2 regions of the Paenarthrobacter sp. NCHU4564 genome follow, and region 1 is predicted to be linked to the other one. Evidence: predicted binding sites of a transcription regulator. Region 1 holds the regulator's gene; the other holds the start of a gene.
What was found. The regulator LexA, encoded in region 1, represses DNA repair genes until DNA is damaged. The targets are predictions, from matches to a motif close to TCGAACANNTGTTCGA.
Positions count from the first base shown of each region.

Region 2: ACSVIE_RS07340 (Y-family DNA polymerase) is a predicted target of LexA. The motif match lies at 2,009-2,024, and genes of this name have one in related genera.

Region 1 covers NZ_JBQLIS010000012.1:41,988-45,394, forward strand. Annotated here, with positions in the region: gene ACSVIE_RS13315 (histidinol-phosphate transaminase) at 1-496, opposite strand, end outside; gene ACSVIE_RS13320 (LysM peptidoglycan-binding domain-containing protein) at 554-913, opposite strand; gene lexA (transcriptional repressor LexA) at 1,262-2,008, shown strand; gene ACSVIE_RS13330 (ATP-dependent DNA helicase) at 2,060-3,407, opposite strand, start outside.
Region 2 covers NZ_JBQLIS010000005.1:123,307-126,713, forward strand. Annotated here, with positions in the region: gene ACSVIE_RS07335 (uroporphyrinogen-III synthase) at 1-635, shown strand, start outside; gene ACSVIE_RS07340 (Y-family DNA polymerase) at 652-1,932, opposite strand; gene ACSVIE_RS07345 (DUF305 domain-containing protein) at 2,106-2,729, opposite strand; gene ACSVIE_RS07350 (hypothetical protein) at 2,888-3,355, opposite strand.

The sequences.
Region 1 (3,407 bases):
ACAGGAACACGATGTTGGCTTCGGTCTCGAGCACCTGGCGGGCCGCAGAAGCGGCATCCAGCCCATAGTTCTCTCCCCGGATACCGCTGATGTACTCGGTGTCCGTGCCGCTGGCCAGGAGGGGGTACATGGAATAGGTGGGCGGGAAGCTCAGTGCTTTGCGTCCCGGGCCGCCGAAAGCCTGCAGGATCTGCTGAAGGACCTCATTGGATCCGTTGGCCGCCCAGATGTTGTCAGCAGACAGGCCGTGCCCGAGGTACTCCGCCAAGGCTACCCGAAGCTCGGTGAACTCACGGTCCGGGTATCGGTTGAGGCTGGTCGCAGCCGCGGCGACGGCCTCGGTGATGGCTGCCTGCACGTCGGCCGGGACGCCATGGGTGTTCTCGTTGACGTTGAGCAGGACGGGGACGTCAAGCTGCGGTGCGCCGTAGGGGCTCAGTCCACGCAGGTTGGTCCGGAGGGGAAGGCGGTCAAGTCGCTCAAGCTGGTCACTCACCACCACAGTTTAAGGGGCCGCGGCGACCCGCCGGTAACTGTGACAGCTGGAAGCACCTCAGCCGGCGGGAACGAAGAGCTGCTGGCCCGGCTGGATGCGTCCGCCCGGGAGGTCGTTGAGCTGGATGATCTCGGCGATGACATCCCGCGGATCGCGGTCCGGGGCGGCGGCCCCGGCAATACCCCAGAGCGATTGGCCGGGCTGGACTGTCACGGAGACAGCCACGGGCGGCTGGAGCTGGGATGGGGAATCCGATGCCTTGGCCGGAGAGGTAATGAAACCGGCCAGGCTCAGGAGGGCTGCTGCCAACAGCATGGCCGGGATTCCGAAGAAGACAATCCTGCCGCGCCGGGTCAGCCGGATACGGGCCGGAACGGGGGTACTGCGGAAATCACTGAACGCGGTGACTGCGGACATGAGCTGAGCCCTTCTAAGCGATTGCCTGGGCCGGAAACCGGACAGGCTGCCAATTCTTGTGTCCCCCCGGCCCGAACCGATGTTCGAACGCAGCGTCCGGACATTCCATGCGAGCCAAGGATTTATAGAACACATATTCGAACCTTGCTATGACATTTTTAGCACTTATCAACGAACGATGTCGAGACTCGCTAGAACAAATGTTTGATAAACGCATGCGCCTGACCTACGTTTGACTGAAGGAACAAGCACTGTTCCAGTGGAACAGGAGGGTCTGACATTTTTCGGACCCCCATCCCCGGACACCTCCTTGTGGAGGCCGGGCGGAGCGGAAGGGCAATGGCGTACATGGCATCCAAGGCCAACGGCGGCGGGGCACCCCTGCGGAGCCAACAGCCCCAGAAAAGTCCCAAAAGCCTGACCGTCCGTCAGAAGAAGATCCTGGAAACCATCCAGCGGTCAGTCAATGACAACGGGTACCCGCCCAGCATGCGTGAGATCGGCGACACTGTCGGCCTGGCAAGCCTGTCCAGCGTCACGCACCAACTGTCCCAGCTGGAGAAACTCGGGTACCTTCGCCGGGACCCCAAGCGTCCAAGGGCAATGGAAGTCCTGATGCCCCTGACGCTTGACAGTGGCGCCGCGATTCCGGGCGTGGAAGCACCCGCAACCCTCCGCACCACCGGCGGGCTGGCCGTCACGGAACTCGCCAGCGCGAGCGACACCGCCATGGTTCCGTTGGTGGGCCGGATTGCTGCCGGCGGTCCGATCCTCGCTGACCAGACCGTAGAGGACGTCCTCGCACTTCCCCGGCAGCTGGTAGGCCACGGCGAGCTGTTCATGCTCAAGGTCGCCGGCGACTCCATGATCGATGCCGCGATCTGCGACGGCGACTGGGTAGTGGTGCGGCGCCAGAACGACGCCGTCAACGGAGACATCGTGGCGGCGCTGCTGGACGACGAAGCTACCGTGAAGACCTTCAGGCAACGCGACGGCCACACATGGCTGCTGCCGCAAAACACCCAGTACGAACCCATCCTTGGTGACCAGGCCACCATCATGGGCAAGGTCGTTTCAGTTCTCCGCTCGCTCTAGCTTCGGCGCTGCGCCCGCTGTGGCTTCAAGGCTGTTCCCGCTCCTGGAGCGTCAGCCCGTGGAGGCACTAAGCCTGCGCAGAACGCCCTGGACCACCTTGCTGTCCGTCGTCGCCCAGAACGGCGGGAGGGCAGCACGCAGGAACGCCCCATAGCGTTCCGTGGAAAGCCGCGGGTCCAGGACCGCGACGACCCCCTTGTCCCCTGTGGAACGGATCAGCCGACCGGCGCCCTGCGCCAAACGAACCGCGGCATGCGTGGCCGAGACGGCCATGAAGCCATTGCCGCCGGACTGTGCCACAGCCCGCGACCTTGCCGTCATCAGAGGATCGTCCGGACGGGGGAAAGGTATCCGGTCAATGACCACGAGCCGGCACGAGCCGCCGGGCACGTCTACCCCTTGCCACAGGGACATGGTCCCAAAAAGGCAGGTATCCGGTTCGTCGGCGAACTGCTTCACCAGCGCGGCCATTGTGGATTCACCCTGGCAGAGAATGGTGTCATCGAGTCGCAGGCGCATGGCGTCAGCTGCTTCCTCTGCCGCCCGCCGTGAAGAGAACAGGCACAGTGCTCCGCCGCCGGATGCCCGGATCAGGTCTTCCAGCTCATCGAGCGCTTCCGGGGAGGTTCCGCGCCCGGGCTTGGGCAGGTGCTGCGCGACGTAGAGCACACCCTGCTTTGGATAGTCGAAAGGCGATCCGACATCCAGGCCTGTCCAGCTTGGCGCCCCGTCGCCCACAAGTCCCAGTCCCCCGGCAGCCGGCTCAAATGCGGATCCGATGGCCAAGGTGGCGGAGGTAAGCACCACGGTGTGGCCTGCGAAAAGCCCTTCCCTGAGCCTTCCTGCCACACTGAGGGGAGCGATGTTGATCAGGGCGGGGGCGGTTTCATCCGGTTGGGAGTAACCCTGCTGCGGATCGAATGTACTGTTCCTGGAGAACCAGACGACTTCGCGGTTTTCCTTCGCAGCGAGCAGCCGCTCTGACAGTTCCAGGATGAGAAGAAGCCGTGACCGCGCGAGCTGCCTGCCGCCGTCGACCGCGTTCTGGCCCGACGAATCCGGCTTGAAGTCCGAGAGCGCGGCACGCGCAGCATCACGCAACTGGTCGATGCAGTCCAGTTGTTCATCGTTCAGGCCGTTCGGCAGCAAGCCGTTGGGAACTCCTGCAATTGCCAGGTCCAGCCTATCGGCCGCGGCGTTGAGGGCATCCACGGTAATCGCCGTGTGCTTCCGGGCACTGGATGCTGCGGCGTGCACCATGGCCACCGACAATTGGCCCGACACAGCACCGGTCACGCGGTCCTGGAGCTCATGGGCTTCATCCACCACCACGACGTCGTACTCGGGAAGGACAGCAAGCCCTTCAAAAGCGCTGACAGCAAGCATCGCATGGTTGGTT
Region 2 (3,407 bases), on a different contig from region 1:
TGGAACGACTGCGCATGTCCGGAGCCAACGTCCTGACCGTGACGCCGTACCGCTGGGTCAAACCGGACGGGGAAGACAAACTCCCGCGCTTGATCGAGGCCGTGGTCAGCGGAAACCTGGATGTGCTGACCTTCACCAGCGCACCGGCTGTGGATGCCCTGTGGAGCACCGCCCATGAGATGGGCCTGTACAGGCAGGTCATCGAGGCCCTGAAAGGACCGGTGACCGTAGCCGCCGTCGGGCCTGTGACCGCGCAGCCGCTGGTTGATGCGGGCCTGACGCCCCTGATCCCGGACCGGTTCCGCATGGGAGCCTTGATCCGGCTGGTCACCGAGCACTTGTCCCTGAACCATGTGCGCCGCGTGGAAACGCCCTCGGCCACCATCGAGCTGCGCGGACGGTGCCTGCGGATCAACGGCGATGTGGTGGACCTGGCTCCTGCTCCCCTGCTTCTCCTGCGGGCTTTGCTGGGGGCCGGCGGCGCTGTGCTCTCCCGTGAGGCGTTGTCCGACCTTCTTGATCTTCGCGGTTCCGTCCACGCTTTGGACATGACGGTCAGCCGGCTGCGGTCCTCGCTGCCGGACGGGAAGCTGGTGGAAACCGTGGTGAAGCGCGGGTACCGGCTCCGCATCTAACTGGTGGTGCACCCCGCTACGCCGCCTTCACCAGGGGAAGCTCATCCCAGTTGGTGGTGTAGCGGGGGCTCAGCATGCCCCGTTTCATGGACCAGTCCGGCCCGCCCCTGATGCCGGCATGGCCCAGGCCAATGGAGCCGCGCCCGTAGCGCTTGCTGACAGTTTCCAGCAGCGTTCCGATTCCACGTTCCTCGTGGCGGTTCTCGAAGACCTCCAGCGGCTTTTGGTTGCCGCTGGGACGGAGGTCCGTGACCATGATGCCCGCCTTCGCGTAGCGGACGCCGTCCTGGATCCTGGGCAGCAAGGCGTGCGCGGCCTTGGTCAGGAGTACCGGGTCCGCGGTGGGCATGGGCAGCCGCACATTGACGCTGGGGAACGATGTGTCCCGGGGGTTGTACACGGATGTGGCAGCAAAAGCGGTGAGGAGTTTGGCTTGCAGATCGTGTTTGGCAAGCCGGGCACTGGCCATTTGGCCATAAACGCTCAGCACCTGCCGCAACTCCGCCGCACTGGTGATGGGCGTTGAAAACGAGCGAGAGAAAATCAGTTGGTCGCGTCCTATCCGTTCCTCCTCCATGGGGATGCACGGGGTGCCCTGCAGTTCCAGGACGGTCCGCATCATGACGATCGAGAATTTGTCCCTGAGGGCAACCGGATCCGCCCTGACCAAATCCAGGATCGAGAAGATGCCCATCGCATTCAACCGCTTGGTCAGCCGGGTAGCCACACCCCAGATTTCAATCACGGACAGCCGCGCCATCAGGGCTTCCCGCTGCTCTGCGGGTACCGATTCCCAACGGCACACACCGTCGAACGCCGGGTTGTGCTTGGCCCACTTGTTGGCGAGCTTGGCGAGCGTCTTGGTGGGAGCAATCCCCACGCACACAGGGACTCCCACGTGCCTGCGGCAGGCGTCCTTGATGGTCCGGCCGAGTTCCAGGAGTTGGTTTGGGCCACCCTTGACCCCGAGGAAGGCCTCGTCAATGGAATAGATCTCCTGCCATGCCGAGTACCGGCCCAGCAACTCCATCACCCGCGAGCTGATGTCCCCATACAGCTCGTAATTGCTGGACAGTGCAACGAGTCCCCACTCCCTGGCCCTGGGTGCCAGCTTGAACCACGGGTCCCCGAGCCCGATCCCCAGCTTCTTGGCTTCCGGGGATCGGGTGACGGCGCATCCGTCGTTATTGGAGAGCACAATGACGGGTTTGCCTTCCAGCGCCGGGTTGAACGCGCGTTCGGCAGAGGCATAAAAGCAGTTGATATCCACATGGGCGATCTCCTGCATCCGGTGCATGATGGTTGGCTTGGACACTTTCCCTCCCGGCTCTACCAGATGAACGTTCGCGCGGTGAAGCGCGACACGGCTCAACTCGAACAAATATTCGAATACTTCCACTGTAGATCGGGGCACCGACAAAAAGGGAGCACCCGGCTGCCGGCCATGGTCGGACGGCAGCCGGGTACGGCCTAGAGGTTGGCCAGCAGCTGCTGCATTTCCTTGATTTCAGCTTCCTGGGCGGCCACGATGTCCCTGGCCAGTTGCACCGCCTCGGCGTTCTTGCCATCGGCGGTTTCGGCCTTGGCCATCGTCACGGCCCCCTCATGGTGGGCGACCATCTGGCTCAGGAACAGCTTCGCGGCCTCCACGCCCTGGGCCGCTTTGAGCCTGGACAGGTCTTCTTCACTCATCATGCCGTCCATGCCGTGGTCGCCGGTCATCATGGTGGGCTCGTTCCAGCTCTTCAACCAGCCGGTCATTCTCTCGATTTCAGGTCCTTGGGCGTCCTTGATCCGGGTCGCCAAGGCGCTGACGTCGGCAGGGATTCCCTGCTTGGCAAGGATCATCCCGCTCATCTCCACCGCCTGGGCATGGTGCGGGATCATCATCCGGGCGAACATCGCATCAGCGGCGTTATGGTCACCCGCCGCCGTGGCGGAGGACGAGGGCATCATGGATGAGCCCATGCTGCCATGGTCCATGCCCGGCATGGAGGTTCCGGACGATCCCGGGGTATTGGTGGAACATCCAGCCAGCGTTATGGCTGCGGCGACGGCAACGGCAGAGAGGGACAAGAACTTCTTTGTGTTCATCAAAAGATCCTTCACAAACGGTCACGGCGGCACGGCCCCCATGACAGGTATCAGCGGAGCTCTGCCCGAGGGATAAACCCGTCCAGGGCAGAAAGGAGTGACTGCCAACGGCAGCAGACAAAAGAAAATTGCACCGGGCATGGGCCGGCCCGGGGTGTCTATGTTCTGCTGATCGACAAATCACCCGGTGAAGGACTACCGGGCTGGTACGACCACATCGATCCCGCATGGCTGGACACGGCACGGTGCGCCGGGGAAAGGAACGATGCGCGTTCGGGTAACGGAGCTGCGAGACTGGCTGTTTTGGGGGACGGGATGCAGGAGCTGCCCATGGCGTGCCCTGTTGAGCAGTTTCCCTGGCACATGCACTGTGCCGGGGCGGCCGTGCCGGCCCCGGTATCAGCGGAGGTGGCGTGGCCGGTATGCCCGGCTGCTGCGTGCCCTGCCGCGGTGGCATGGTTCACGACGGCGGTGCTGGCCGCCGTGCCAACGGTCGCGGCTTGATGGGTGGAGTGGGCTCCGCCGACGAGGATGTGCATGCCCAGTATTCCGGCGATCAACGCCAGCACGGCCGTCAGGAGCCCGCCGCCCAGGAGGTACTTCGTCCATCCCGACTGTGCTGCCATGACGGTCCCCTTCCCGCTGCGCGGCTGTTTTTTCCCGTTCCAGACTACCGGC